Regions from separate parts of the Cupriavidus sp. 05N39 genome, predicted to be linked through region 2. Evidence: predicted binding sites of a transcription regulator. Region 2 holds the regulator's gene; each other region holds the start of a gene.
What was found. Region 2 encodes FNR, which switches genes on or off when oxygen is low (the NO sensors DNR and NnrR bind a similar motif). Its sites were predicted from a motif close to TTGATNNNNATCAA; they were not measured.

Region 1: AC1DN0_RS04975 (DASS family sodium-coupled anion symporter) is a predicted target of FNR. The motif match lies at 3,127-3,140, and genes of this name have one in related genera.
Region 3: AC1DN0_RS34095 (universal stress protein) is a predicted target of FNR. The motif match lies at 1,901-1,914, and genes of this name have one in related genera.

The regions. Positions count from the first base shown of each region.
Region 1 is NZ_JBFTNE010000006.1:98,510-104,383, reverse strand. It holds gene AC1DN0_RS04985 (transglycosylase domain-containing protein) at 1-258, opposite strand, end outside; gene AC1DN0_RS04980 (Ldh family oxidoreductase) at 306-1,358, opposite strand; gene AC1DN0_RS04975 (DASS family sodium-coupled anion symporter) at 1,372-2,898, opposite strand; gene AC1DN0_RS04970 (RNA-binding protein) at 3,278-3,532, shown strand; gene AC1DN0_RS04965 (tyrosine-protein phosphatase) at 3,567-4,382, shown strand; gene AC1DN0_RS04960 (acetate/propionate family kinase) at 4,404-5,630, opposite strand; gene AC1DN0_RS04955 (phosphate acetyltransferase) at 5,666-5,874, opposite strand, start outside.
Region 2 is NZ_JBFTNE010000129.1:5-3,154, reverse strand. It holds gene scpB (SMC-Scp complex subunit ScpB) at 1-263, opposite strand, end outside; gene AC1DN0_RS36070 (sulfite exporter TauE/SafE family protein) at 850-1,608, opposite strand; gene fnr (fumarate/nitrate reduction transcriptional regulator Fnr) at 1,895-2,620, shown strand; gene AC1DN0_RS36060 (hypothetical protein) at 2,782-3,027, opposite strand.
Region 3 is NZ_JBFTNE010000110.1:4,378-10,251, reverse strand. It holds gene AC1DN0_RS34110 (bifunctional aminoglycoside phosphotransferase/ATP-binding protein) at 1-468, shown strand, start outside; gene AC1DN0_RS34105 (flavodoxin family protein) at 653-1,183, opposite strand; gene AC1DN0_RS34100 (hypothetical protein) at 1,194-1,331, opposite strand; gene AC1DN0_RS34095 (universal stress protein) at 1,371-1,829, opposite strand; gene AC1DN0_RS34090 (zinc-dependent alcohol dehydrogenase family protein) at 2,039-3,046, shown strand; gene AC1DN0_RS34085 (universal stress protein) at 3,145-3,600, shown strand; gene AC1DN0_RS34080 (L,D-transpeptidase family protein) at 3,775-5,391, shown strand; gene mepK (peptidoglycan L,D-endopeptidase MepK) at 5,410-5,874, shown strand, end outside.

The DNA of each region.
Region 1 (5,874 bases), on a different contig from region 2:
GCCGGCGCGTATCACGCCGACATAGTCGATGCCGTCATGCAGGTAGAAACGCTCGTCCTCGATGGCCACCACCGCCTGCGTGAGCTTGGGCGGTATCTCGCCGATGGGCACGTAGCCCGGCGACTGGCGGAAAGCGGTGAGCGCGTCCAGCGTGGGCAGCTGGCGCTGAGCGACGAGCACGGCGAGCGTGCCGAGCAGGGCTGTGCCCAGTGTCAGCAGCAGCACCAGCTTGAGAAAATTCGACCAGAGGCGTTCCATGGGCAGTATTGTGCCAGCACCGGCCCGGCACCAGCCCGGTGCCGGAATCAGCCCGCCGGCAGCGTCACGCCCAGTTCCTTCGCCAGCGTCTCCAGGTTGCGCCAGATCGCCGGGTTGACCTCCAGGTGCGTGGTGGTGAGCGCCCGGTTGGCGGCTTCGAACTCGCCGGGATATTGCACGCCGCCGAAGCCGGGAGCGGGCGGCGTGTCGTGCAGGTAATTGACGAACGCCTCCACCTCGGCGCTCTGCCAGCTCAGCCCCAGGTCCAGTTCCGGATTCATCAGCACCGCGAACATATTGTTGGTGGCCACGCCGCCGCGCGGGTTTTCCGGCTGGATGGTGCCGCCGCCGGAGAGTACGCCAGCGAGCAGCTCGGCCACCACGCCCAGCGCATAGCCCTTGTGTCCGCCGAAGGGCAGCAGCGCGCCCGGATGCTCGCCGAACATGGTGGAGGCATCGGTGGTGGGGTTGCCGTCGGCATCGATGATGCTGTTTTCCGGCGCGGGCTCGCCCTTCTCCGCCAGCACGCGCGCCTTGTTGATGGCGATCGCGCTGGTGGCGATATCTACCACCAGCGGCGGGCGGCCGTTGGGCATGGGCCCGGCGAAGCACAGCGGGTTGGTGGTCAGCCGCGCCGCGCGGCCGCCATAGGGCGCCACTGCCGGCGCGCGGTTGATCACGTTGGTGAAGCTCAGCAGCACGAAGCGTTCCTTCGCCACCATCTCGCCGAAGTGGCCCATGCGGCCGAGATGGTGCGAGCGGCGCAGCGTGACGATGCAGTGGCCGTGCTGGCGCACCCGTTCGATCGCGGTCTCGATGACGGTCTTGCCCACGTGCTGGCCGAAGCCGCCGTTGCCGTCGAACACCAGCAGGCTGCCACGGTCGAGCACGCATTCGGCGCGGCCGGCGGGGTTGACGTTGCCGCCTGCGAGCGAGCGCCGGTAGTTGGGCAGGATCGACAGGCCGTGGCTGGTATAGCCGCAGCGGTCGGCTTCGACCAGGTGTTCGGCCACGTCGTCGGCGATATCGGCCGGCACGCCCTGCGCTGCCAGCAGGTCGCGGGCGAGCTGGAGGGCGGATTGCAGTGTGATTTTCGTCATGCGTCCCGTCCCTTCAGATCCAGCCCAGCCAGCGCCAGTAGGTGGCGGCGAACAGCAGCATCATGGCGTAGCCGATCAGCGTGACGGGAATGCCGACCCTGGCGAACTGCTTGCCGTTGAAGGTGTCCGTGCCCAGGCACACCATGTTCTGCGGCGCGTTGATCGGGAGGATAAAGCCGAAGCTCACAGTGAAGCCGAGCAGCATTGTCAGCCCGATCTTGTTGATATCGCCTGGCAGCGTCTGCAGCACCGAGATCAGGATCGGCAGCAGCGCGGCGGTGAGCGCGGTGGCGCTGGCAAAGCCCAGGTGGATCAGGATCAGGAAGGCCGCAAGGATCGCGAACACCAGGATCGGCCCCTGCGTGGCGAGCCCGGAGTGCGTCACCACGAACTTGCCCAGCCATTGTCCGGCCTGCGTGGTGAGCAGCGCGGTGCCCAGGCTGATGCCCACGCCGAACACGATCAGCGTGCCCCACGGCGTGCGCTGCTGCATGGTCTTCCAGTCCATCACGCCGATGCGCGGCATCATCAGGATCACCAGGCCGACGAAGGTGACGGTGGCGGTGTCGAACTGATGCAGCTTGCCTTCCGTGGCCCAGAACAGGAGCAGCCCGATGGACACCGCGGCGAGCCGCTTCTGCGGGCCGGTCATCGGGCCCAGCCCGGCTAGTTCCTTTTGCACGGCTTCCTTGCCGCCGGGGATGGCTTCGGTCTCGGCAGGCAGCAGGAAGCGCACCAGGAAATACAGCACCACCGACATCGCGACGGCCCACGGCGCGCCGGCGATCAGCCATTGCAGCCAGGTGATGCGCTCGCCCAGCAGCTTGTCCATGAAGCCGACCGTCAGCAGGTTCTGCGCGGCGGCGGTCTGGATGCCGACGTTCCAGATGCTGGTGGCCATGGCCACCGTGATCATGATGCCGGCGGCGATGTTCGATTTCTTGTCGACCCCGAAGGCCGCGATGATGCCCATCATGATCGGCACCACGCAGGCGCTGCGCGCGGTGGCGCTCGGCACCACCAGCGACAGCAGGATGGTCACCGCGATGCTGCCGATCAGGATGCGCCGGGTGCTGGTGCCGATGGCCGACAGCGTCACCAGCGCGATGCGCCGGTCAAGCCCGGTCACGGTCATGGCCGCCGAGATGAACAGCGCGGCGGCAACCAGCGCCAGCGCGGTATTGGAGAAGCCGGCCAGCGCCATGCCGAGGGCGCGCGATGTGCCGTATTGCGTGGACGGGTCCGTCACCGTGGGCGCGAAGCCGATCAGCGCGGCCATCAGCGACGTGATCATGATGGCGCTGGCTTCGTAGGAGACCGCTTCGGTGATCCACACCACGATGGCGAAGGCGAGGATAGCCAGCATGCGATGGCCCGCCACCGGCAGGTCCGCGGGCAGCGGCAGGGCAAGGATGCCGATCAGCACCACGGCGGCGGCGTAGAGCCCCCATGGTGTCTGCTTCTTCGGCGTGGCTTGCGGCGTGGCGGGCACGCCGGGGGCGGAGGGGACGGTCTGGGTCGGAGTGCGAGAGTCTGTCATCGCTTTCCCTTGGGTTGTCTTGTTGATCGTTGGCTCAACACGGGATGGCGGACGTCACGCGCGGGCAAGAATGCTAGCCGGTGACTGGCTTGATGGCGGCGTCGTTCGTTCGGTCTTCCGTGAAGACTGGCGGATGCGCAGGCCGGCTTTTGGCCGGGTTGCAGCGTTCGACATGGGGAAATTATCGTGCCGGCCAACAGCGTATGTCGAGGCCGGATCACGGCTCGCATGATCAGGATCAAGGAGAGGGCTCGCGCCGGGAAATTACCGTGTGCGGTGGGGTCCTACTTTCAGATCGTTGCAGTACAAGGGCTGGCGGGCGGTGTCCCGCGGGCGTAACGCCCGCCTGCGCGGTGATCTGAAAAAAATGGAGCACATGATGAAGGTTTTGGTGAGAGGGCTACATGCCGGAGTCGACGCAGCCAGGCTGCGTGAAGCGCTGGCCGCTTACGTGAGCGTCAAGGACGTCGAGCTGATCTGTGAGGGCGATGGCTCACATCCCTGGGCCTGGGTCGACCTGGACCTGGACGATGTGGACCCGATGAGCGTGTGGAAACTGGTGGCAATGCTCGATCGCCGTTATATTGCTGGCTGCCATACGCGCTGGCATGTGCCGGCCTATCGCGCGCGATGAGACGCGCGCAACCCAACCACAGGGCAGGGAAACAATGCAGGGATTGTTCGCGTGGCGCCGCCACGCCATCATGGCGGACGCGCCATCACTAGGTACCGGCGTGCCCGGCACCGCACCGCTGGTGCTGGAAAACGTTGTCAATATCCGCGATCTCGGCGGCCTTCCCACGCGGGACGGCCACCGCGTGCGCGCCGGCAAGCTGTTTCGCAGCGGCAACCCGGGCCTGGCCAGCGCCGCCGACATGGAGCGGCTGCGCGCCTTGCAACTGGACGCGGTGATCGATTTCCGTTCGCCCGGAGAAAAGTCGGCGGCGGAGAGCCCCTTCGGCCAGGCCTTCCGCTGGGTAGCCACGCCGGTGCTGGAGGGCAGCATGTCGATGGCCGAACTGATGCCGCGCCTGCGCGAAGGCAGCGCGGCGCAGACGGAGGCCTTCATGCTGGAGGTCTACGGCGATTTTCCGCGCAAGTACCAGGCTGCCTTCGGCGGCTTCCTGAAGCTCGCGGAGCAGGGCGGCAACCTGCTGTACCACTGCACCGCGGGCAAGGACCGCACCGGCTTTGCCTCGCTGTTGTTGCTGGCGGGCCTGGGCGTGGAGCGCGATACCATCATGGCCAACTACCTGGAGTCGAATCACCGGAACCAGGGCTTCAACCAGAAGATGAGCGCCGGCGCGGCGCAGTTCGGCGTCGATCCCGCGGTGATGTGGCCGTTGCTGGAGGTGAAGGCGTCTTACCTGGAAGCTTCCATGCAGGCCATCGAGCAGGAATACGGCGGCATCGACGCGTACCTGGGCGAGGTGCTCAAAGTGGATGCGGAGCGGTTGCGCCGGGCGTACCTGGTGCGGGCGTAGCGCGTTCCCGGCGCGGAGGCGCTACGTCCCCACGCCTTGCTCCTTCATGATCCGCGCGGTATTCAGCGCGATCATGCCCTCCTCGTCGGTGGGCAGCACCAGCACCGGCACACGGCTGTTATCGCGGCTGATGCGTTGCCGGTTCTCGCCGTTCGCGCCGGCGTCCAGGCCGATGCCGAACAGGTCCGCCAGCCGCGCGCAGATCTTCTCGCGCACCGGCGGTGAGTTCGCGCCGATACCGGCGGTGAACACCAGCGCGTCGAGGCCGCCCAGCGTGGTGGCGAGCTTGCCGATCTCCTGCGCCGCACGGTACGCATAGAAATCGATGGCCAGGCGCGCGCGCGGCGTGTCGCTGTCCAGCAGTGCGCGCATATCGCTGCTGATGCCCGACAAGCCCTTGAGCCCCGATTCCTGGTACAGCATGGTCTCGATGTCCTTGGTGCTCATGCCTTGCTGCGACAGCCACAGGATGGCGCCGGCATCGATGGCGCCGCAGCGCGTGCCCATCGGCAGGCCGTCGAGCGCGGTCAGGCCCATGGTGGATTCCACGCTGCGCCCCTCGCGCATGGCGCACAGGCTGGCGCCGTTGCCCAGGTGCGCCACGATCACGCGGCCGGCGGCCAGGTCGGGCGCTACCTGCTGCAGGCGGCGCGCGATGTATTCGTAGGACAGGCCATGGAATCCGTAGCGGCGGATGCCGCGCTCGAAGTATTCGTAGGGCAGCGCCAGCAGTTGCGCCAGCGTATCGTGCCCGGCGTGGAAGGCGGTGTCGAAGCAGGCCACCTGCAGCAGCGACGGCGCGGCGGCGCGCACCGCGCGGATCGCCGTCAGGTTGTGCGGTTGATGCAGCGGCGCCAGCGGCACCAGCGCTTCGAGCTTGCCGATCACTTCGTCATCGATCTTCACCGCCGCGGAAAAATCCGCGCCGCCGTGGACCACGCGATGGCCGATCGCCACTGGCGGCGCGTCGCGCAGGCCGATGCTGAGCACCAGCCGGATCAGGCGGAAGGCCGCGTCGTGATCGGCGACCTGGTCCACCGGGAAGCGTTCGTCGGCTACCACGCGGCCGTCCGCCATCTTCGCGGTCAGGCGGGGCGAGACGCCGATGCCTTCGATCTGCCCGTGCGCGCTGAGCACCGGGTTGATGTCGGTGTTGGCGTGCGCGGCATCGGGCACCGCATAGACGGAGACCTTGACGCTCGACGAGCCGGCGTTGACGACCAGGATGGTGGGGTGGGTGACACTCACGCGGGCATCTCCTGTGCAAAGGAATGGTTGGACGCTCAGATCGCCGTGGGCGTCCCGACGGTGCGGCGCGCATGCGCCAGCAGCACGGCAATCGCGCAACTGGCGATGCGCGCGCGCACGGTGTCGGCGCGGCTGGTGAGGATGATCGGCACGCGCGCGCCCAGCACGATGCCGGCCGCCTCGGCGCCGGCCAGGAAGGTGAGCTGCTTGGCCAGCATATTGCCGGCTTCGAGATCGGGCACCA
Region 2 (3,150 bases):
GAATATTTCGGCGGCTTTTCAGGATTCAGCCGGTCCAGGTATTCGCGCATGACGGGGCGGCTCTGAAAGCGCCAGCCGCTGGCCAGCGCCACGAGTTCCACGCCGCGCTGCTCCCAGTCGCGGCGCAACTCTTCCAGCAGCACCCGAATGGTGTCGGCACCGACGTCGTCGGCAAAAAGCCGGCGCAAGTCATTGACGCGCAAGGGTTCCTGCGCACAAATCAGCGCGGTCTCGAGGACGATCTTCGCCTCTTGGGTATTCATGTGATTGCGTGCAGCCTGTCTTTGCACCTGCGCCCCGGACAAACCCGGACGCACTGGAGATTGCGGGTTCAGCGGTTGGAATTGCCACCGCCATCTGACCGCGCAGCCAACCACAATGCTTGATGCATGCAGTCGTGCGCTTTCTTTTTTGCATCGGGTGCCGGACCTGCCCGGCAGGAGATCGCCCGGCCACCGGCTTTACCTGCCGGTCGACGGAGCCCTTGCGTCGCGCCTTCCCCCTGATGTGGCGGACCTGTCCGGCACGACGTCCGTCGCTCCGGGTGCAAGAAAAATACGGATATCGGGCCTGCTTGGCCTATTTCACCCCGCCCTGCCGTGGCTGGTCTTTTGAACCAAATAATCTTTTGAACCGGACGGCGGATTGGGAACGGTCCCTGGCGGTAATACGTGCTGGAGGGTTCCTGGCATGCATCCCCGAGTGCGAATGCTACCTGACGATGCCACGATGAAATACGCTGCGCGATATCGCTGTTCTTGCGATTGTATGGCATTCCCTGGCAAACCTGCAACCGATTCACACAGGCATCTGCCCGACAAAGTGCGTAATGCGCCATGAAGCGGCGTATCAGAAGACCAGACAGAAGCCGTGCGCGGCCAGCGTCTCTGGCAAAAGCAGCGCGCGCGCCACCCCGACGACACCAAAGGCAGCCACTGCCAAACCGGCAAGGGTACGTACCGCCGGGCGGCGCGACCACTGCCTGAGGTAGCCGGACAGGCCCGAGATAACCAACAGGTTTGGCAAAGTGCCCAGTCCGAACACGGCCATCACCAGCGCACCCGAAGGGGCGTTCCCGGCCAGCAGCGCCATCGCCAGGGCGCCATAGACCATGCCGCATGGTACCAGCCCCCAGGCCAGCCCCATGCCGTAGCGGCGCAGCAGCCGCCCCTGTGGCAGGCCCAAGGGCGCCAGGCGCACGCCCACGGCGGCAAGAAAACGGAGCAAACCGCCAGCGCCGCGCGCGGCAAACCGCTCCAGCCAGCCAGCCCCCACGGCGCGCCCACGCAACATCCATAATCCCGACATCACCAGCATCATGCTGCCGATTCCGAACAGCCAGCGCTGCAGCGGCAAGTACTGGGCCTTCCACACACCGGCGCCCAGGGTACCCAGCAAGGCGCCCAACAGCGCATACATGCTCAGCCGCCCGGCATGCATCACCAGGAGTTCGAGCAGCCAGTGGCCTGGCCGGCGCAGGATGGTGGCCGGCACACGGGCCGTGCCGCCTTGCTCGGCCGCAAGCGCAATGCCGCCACACATGGCCGCGCAATGCACACCACCTAGCAAAGCCAGGGTAAAAACGCTGAAGAGCACGCCTACGGTCAACTTCTCCTCCCAATCACATCGCCTGGCGCGGTAAAATGCGCCCTACGCGCCCCCGCGACTCCAAGAGGCGCTATCAACATGAAGCCCAGCGCCCGCGCACATCCGCGCAATCGCAAATCATGACGACGGGCACGGCAGGCGGCGCCACGCAGATGGCAGGCCCCGCCAGACCCGCGCCAGGCTAATGTGGATAGCGCTTCCAACCGACAGCTCTCAACGTCAAGCTTTCAACTCAATGCGCCTGCCACACGCGCTTGAGTGATTGCGCTAAACCGACAGGCCCCAATTGCTAACATCCATTCCCATTACCGAGATGTCGCCCCGCTGCTCCACTTGCTCGCTGGGACAGCTCTGCCTGCCCGTCGGCATGTCGCAGCAGGACCTCGAAAAAATGGATTCGCTGGTGCAGGAGCGCGTGCGCGTACGCAAGGGCGAGACCCTGTACCGCCTCGGCGATCCGCTCACCGCCGTCTATGCGATCCGCTTCGGCACGCTCAAAACCCACCTGACGATGGAAGATGGCCGCTCGCAGATCACGGGCTTCCACCTCCCCGGCGAAGTCGTCGGGCTCGACGGCCTTGGCGAAATGCAGCACGCGTCCGACGCCACCGCCCTTGAGGATACCGAAGTTTGCGTGGTGCGCTTCGGCGACCTCCAGTCGCTGTCCGGTGCGCTCCCGTCGTTGCAACATCAGTTCATGCGGCTGATGAGCAAGGAAATCTCGCAGGACCAGGTGATGCTGATCACGCTGGGCTCGATGCGCGCCGAAGAGCGGCTTGCCGCCTTCCTGATCAACCTTTCGGAGCGCCTTTCCGCGCGCGGCTATTCGGCCTCCGAGTTCGTGCTGCGCATGAGCCGCGAGGAGATCGGCAGCTACCTCGGGCTCAAGCTCGAAACCGTCAGCCGCCTGTTCTCCCGTTTTGCGGAAGCCGGGCTGATCCAGATCCGCCAGCGGCACGTCAAGCTGGTCGACATGACAGGCATCAAGCAGATCATCAACAAGTCCTGCTAGTCCGGCAGGCATCGACCGGCCGCGCGGAGTTTCCCGGCTCCCGCGGCATTGGCAGCCGCCTTGCCTTCCTTGCGTGGTGCCAATACCACGTCGCGCCGGCCTGGTCACGACACTCCTGCTCCGCCGCCCCCTGCCCCGCGGCGCGAAGACGCGCATCGCGCTCACTCCAGTTCGTCTGTCTCCGCCAGCCGCGTGGGCATGGTGTAAAGCGTCAGGCCGCTCGACAACGAACAAAGCACCCACGCGACCAGGAAGCCCACGGTGTAAACCGCCTCCCGCGACGCCTCGACCGGCTGTCCGAAGAAGCGCAGATCGCCGGGATCGACCATCGAAAACACCAGGGCGGTCGTCAGCCCGGCTACCAGGAAGCCGGGCCATAGCACCCACATCAGCCAGCGCAGTCTCATGGTCACCTCGCCTGCGCCGTGGCCGGCTCAGCCTGCCGCCCGATACCCGTCTTCTCGACCACCAACCCGTGCCGCGATACGCCATCGACAACGGGCGGGTCCGGGTGCGTCATGGCCKGCCAG
Region 3 (5,874 bases), on a different contig from region 2:
GGCAGCGGCAAAAGCACCGTTTCAGAGCAACTGGCGCTGGCCGCGGCCATGGTCCGCGTACGCTCCGACGTGGAGCGCAAGCGTCTGCCGCGTGGCAACCCCACGCTGCGTCATGATCATTACTCGCCTGGCGATACCGCCCGCGTCTACCGGCGGCTGCTGGGAATCTGCCGGCTTGGCAGCGGCGCGGGCGTTCCGATGATCGCCGACGCGACCTTCCTGGCGCGCGAGCAGCGGCTGCGTTTCGCATCGCTGGCCGCGCGCCGGGGCGTGCCTTTTTCCATCGTCGATTGCAATGCCGACCTGGCTACCCTGCGCGAACGCATCGCCACGCGCGCGCGCCAGGGCGGCGACCCGTCCGACGCGGACCTTCAGGTGCTGGAGTGGCAACGGCGCGCGCAAGAGCCATTGGGCAGCGACGAATGGGGCCATGTGGTGCGCATTGCCGGCGCCGGATCAGCCGGCTGATGCGGGTCAGGCCGCGCGATCGATGCCGAGCCGAGCCCGAAGCGATATCGCTGAACGAGGACCAGGTGCCGTTGCCGGCGCGGAATGCTGGGCTTTCCCGTCAGCGCCATAACGCAGTAAGCGCGGTAAGCGCAGTAAGCAAGGGCGCTGAGGCAACAACGCGGTAGCGCGCGGGCGCGGCGGCTCAGGCCTCTTTCGGCGAAAGCCACGCAGGCCGCTGCGCGCTCCCGGCACGTCCGTTCGCGGCTTCCACCTGGTCCGCGAAGGCGCGCAGGTCCGGCAGTGCCGCCCCGCTGGCCACCTCGCTCTGGCGCAGCGCCAGTACCGGCGACGACGGCGCCGCGGCCAGGCGGGAAACCTCCGCCGCCGCAGTGAAGGCGCCTTGCCGCGCCATCACGCAGATCACCGAGGTCTCGCAGGTCAGCGGCAGGTGGTCGCGCAGGAAGCTGCGCATGGGAGCGGCAAGGTGGCCGACCCAGACGGGCGCGACGATGACAAGCCGCCGGCACTTGTCCAGCGCCGGGCCGGCGTAGCGGTAGCCTACGCGCCGGTGCAGCACGATATCGAACACGCAGCGCGCATCGCCCAGCAAGCCGGCGCGGCTGGTCTGGTCGCTGACCTCCGCGAGCGGCCAGCCCGAATACGCCGCCAGTGCTTCCGCGGCCTGCCGGGCCGTTCCGGTGCGCGAGTAATAGACGATCAGGATGTCTTCCATCAATGGCTCCTCAACGCTGGATCCGGGTAGTCCGCGTGCCGGCCAGCGACAGGTTGATCATGATGCTGGCGTACTGCATGACATTCCCGCGCCGCTGGTGTGCCAGCAACCAGTCTGGGAAGCGTCCGGAGGGGGACCATTGATTCACGTCAAGCCAGTTGCCACGCTTTTGCCCGCTGACGCCCCGTTACGCCGCGGCCGGGGGCGCATGCACCAGCAGTACCGGCTGGCGGCATTGCCGCACCAGCCCCTCCGCCACGCTGCCCATCAGCAGGCGCCGCACGCCGCGTCGCCCGTGCGTGCCCACCACGATCAGCTCGGCATGCGTTTGTTGCGCCGCCTGCTCGATCGCGCTGGCGACGTCGCCCAGCGCCAGCGGCTCGTCCACGATCAGCGTCTTGCATGCCACCTGCTGCGCAGCGGCCTTGGCCTTGGCCTCGTCCAGCAGGGACTGCCCGCCTTCGAGCAGGCTGGCGCGCAGGTCTGTCAGGTCGACATAGCCAACCTCGTACCTGAGGTAGCTGTTATCGATGACATGCATCACGGTGACTTCCGAGCCCATCGCGGCGGCCAAGTGGAGAGCCTCCGCCAGCGCCCGGTCGGCCGATTCGCTGCCGTCCACGGCAACCAGGATCTTGCTGTACATCCTCTACCTCCCGCACCCGCGGCAAGCCCGCTTTCAACATTTCCAGTCTGGACGTCCGCGCGAAGTCCATGTTGATTTGGATCATGGCTTGCGCAGCTTTCCGGGGGCACCGCCTTGCGTGCCCCGTTGACGTGGATRAGGCGCCGGCGGCCGGCATGGCCTAGCATGAAATCCGGGCGCCTCATGGTGAGGCCGCGGAGGATGGCAATATGCAGGATTCAATGCGCGCGATGGTCTTCGACGGCGCCGGACCGGTTCTGCGCCTGGCACGCGTGCCGGTACCGCGTCCGGGCCCTGGCGAGGTCCGTATCGCCGTAAGCACTTGTGGCGTGTGCCGCACCGACCTGCACATTCTCGACGGCGAACTCGCGCACCCCAAAAACGCGCTGATTCCCGGACACGAGATCGTCGGCAGGATCGAATCCTGCGGCGAAGGCGTGAGCGGCCTCGCCCCTGGCGACCGGGTCGGCGTACCCTGGCTCGGGCAGACCTGCGGGCACTGCGGCTTCTGCGCGGCGCAGCGCGAAAACCTGTGCGACACGCCCCAGTTCACCGGCTATACGCGCGACGGCGGCTATGCCGAGTACGTCGTGGCAAACAGCCGCTATTGCTTTCCCATCCCGGAGCGCTACGACGACGTGCATGCGGCGCCCCTGCTGTGCGCGGGCCTGATCGGCTACCGCACGCTGCGCATGGCCGGAGACGCGCGGCGTATCGGCATCTACGGCTTCGGCGCGGCGGCCCACCTGGTGACGCAGATCGCAGTGGCGCAGCAGCGCGAAGTCTTCGCCTTCACGCGGCCCGGCGACCCCGCCGCCTGCCAGCTCGCCCGCGACACCGGAGCCTGCTGGACGGGTCCCAGCGACCAGCCCGCGCCACGGCCGCTCGATGCCGCGCTGATTTTCGCGCCGGTCGGCGCGCTGGTGCCGATGGCGCTGCAAGCCGTCGCCAAGGGTGGCACGGTGGTCTGCGGCGGCATCCACATGAGCGACATCCCTGGCTTTCCGTATCGCCTGCTATGGGAGGAGCGGTCGATCGTGTCGGTGGCCAACCTCACGCGCGGAGATGGCCTCGCATTGATGGGGATCGCGCAGGCCACACCGCTGCGCACCGCCACCACCGTCTATCCGCTGGAGCAGGCGGGTGCCGCGCTGGACGACCTGCGCGCGGGCCGCCTGGCCGGCGCGGCGGTATTGCGCGTCGCCCAGGCTGCTTGACGTACGTCAATACGCCAACTGTGCCGCGCCTTATGCTGCTGGTGGACGCGGCGCCCATGCGCGCCCGCCTTGCGACATCCAGCCCGGAGGCACGGATCATGTACCAGAAAATTCTGCTCGCGGTGGACGGCAGCCGTTCTTCGGAACTGGCCCTGAGCCAGGCCATCACGGTCGCCAAGGCGACCGGCAGCGAGGTAAAGGTGCTCTTCGTCGCGGACGACAGCGATATCCTCTTCTCCGTTGGCAGCTACGATCCCGACAAGCTGATGGAAGGTATCCTTGCCGTGGGGCGCGACGCGCTGGCGGCCGCCGCCACGCGCCTGGCGGAAGCCGGCGTTCCGCATACGACCAAGGTCCTCGAGACGCCCGTTTCCCCCGGGCAGGTCTCCGCTACCATCGTGGAGGAAGCCGACCGCTGGGATGCGGACCTGATCGTGGTCGGCACGCACGGCCGACGCGGCTTCCGGCGCCTGGTCATGGGCAGCGTGGCTGAAGGCGTGGTGCACAAGAGCAACAAGCCGGTGCTGATGGTCCGCAGCGAGATCCCGGAGTGAATGCGCAACGGGGACCGCGGGCCCCATGCCGGCGGCACCTGTCCGCCGTATGGACAAGATGGATGGCTGGAATACAGGAGCCGATCCTTTGACAAGCACGCCACAGTGACAAGCGCTCCACAGTTAAGGGGCCGACCGCGCCCGACGTTTCCCCGACCGGCCATGCACGGGCAGATGCGTGGCACTTCCTTTTTCCGCCGCAACGGCGCGGCCGTGCGCGGAATCGTGGCCGGCTTGCTGGGCGCGTGGGCCTTGAGCTGCCATGCGGGCACGCTGGCCGCGGATACCACGCTCTGGTTCTCGCAGGGCCGCCCCACCGCCGAAGCACGGCAGGCGGCCGATATCCTCGCCGCCGCCGCGGCCGACGGGCTGGAACCCCGCGACTATGACGCCGGGGACCTGCGCCGCGCGCTTGGCCAGGCGGCGGACGGCCCGCCGCTGGCGCCTGAAGCCGTGGACTTGCTTGACGACAGGCTGACGGCGGCGATGGAACACTATCTCGCCGACCTGCACGGCGGCCGGGTCGATCCGCGCACGATCCACGAGAATTTTGCCGCGGCGCCGGACGGCCAGTTCAATCCGTCGGCCTACCTGCGCGCAGCCGTCGCCGGGCACGATCTGCCCGAGGCAGTCCAGCGGGCGGCGCCGGCGTTCCCGCTCTATGGCACCCTGCGCGGGGCGCTTGCCCGCTATCGCGCGCTGGCTGGCCATGCGGCCTGGCAGGCACCACTGCCACCGCTGCCGGGCAGGAAGCTGGTGAGCGGCCAGGCCTACGCCGGCGTGCCGGCGCTGACGCAGCGCCTGATCGCCCTCGGCGACCTGCCCGTGGACACGCCAGCCCCGGAACGCTACGAAGGCGCGATGGTGGATGGCGTCAAGGCGTTCCAGGCCCGCCACGGGCTGGACGCGGACGGCGAGATCGGCGCGGGAACGTTCGCCCAGCTGAATGCGCCGGTCGCCGGCCGCGTACGGCAGATCGAGCTGACGCTGGAGCGCCTGCGCTGGACGCCCTTGCTGGAAGGCCCGCGCATGATCGTGGTCAACGTGCCGGAGTTCGTGTTGCGTGCCTACGAGGTCCACGACGCCCATGTCCAGGTCAAGGCGGAGATGAAGGTCATCGTCGGCAAGGCGCTCGACACGCGGACACCGCTCTTCAAGGAGGACATGCGGTTTATCGAGTTCAGCCCATACTGGAACGTCCCGCCCTCCATTGCGCGCGCGGAGACCGTGCCCAGGCTGCGCCGCGACCCCGGCTATTTCGAGCGGCAAGGCTTCGAGTTCGTCGGTGGCGACGGCAAGGCGGTGACCACGCTATCGGCGGCCAGCCTGGACGCCGTCCAGCGCGGGCAACTGCGCATCCGGCAGCGGCCGGGACCGATGAATGCGCTTGGCGACATCAAGTTCATCTTCCCCAATAACGACAATATCTACCTGCATCACACGCCCGCGCCCGGCCTGTTCGCGCGCGGCCGGCGCGACCTGAGCCATGGCTGCATCCGTGTCGAGGAGCCGGTGGCGCTGGCCAGCTTTGTGCTGCAGGACACACCCGGCTGGACCGAAGCGCGCATCCGCGAGGCCATGGAGCGGGGACAGTCCAGCACGCTGCGGCTGCCACAGCCGCTGCCGGTGGTGCTCGCGTACGGCACTGCCATCGTCAAGGCCGACGGGCGCGTTTATTTCTTCCCCGATATCTACGGGCTCGACAAGGTGCTGGACGAGGCGCTGCGGCAACGGTCCGCCAGCCGGCGGGCTTTTGCCTCGGCGCCAATGCGCCCACAATCGCCGTATTAGTCCAGGGAAAAGCGTCCGATGACCAAACCGCCGAGCGAACCCCGCCGCCTGTTCCTGAGCCGCACCGGCAAGCTGGCCCTGGCCGGCGCCGTGCTGCCGCTGGCGCCTTTGCCTGCCCTGGCAACGCTGCCGGACGCCCGCGGCCTCGCCTTCGACCACACCCACACCGGCGAGCGCATCGCCGTGGTCTACGCCGTGGGCGAGCAGTTCGTGCCCGAGTCGCTGGCCGCGCTCAACCGGTTCCTGCGCGATCACTACTCCGGCGAGGTCGGCGTCATCGACCCGCAACTGTTCGCACTGCTTTACCGCCTGAAACAAACACTGTGCTGCGAGGCGCCCTTCCAGGTCATCTCCGGCTATCGCAGTCCGGCCACCAACGCGCGCCTGCGCAAGACGCGCGGCGGCGGCGTGGCCAGCCATAGCCTGCATATGGACGGCAAGGCCATCGATATCCGCCTGCCCGGCGTGCCGCTGGCCGAGCTG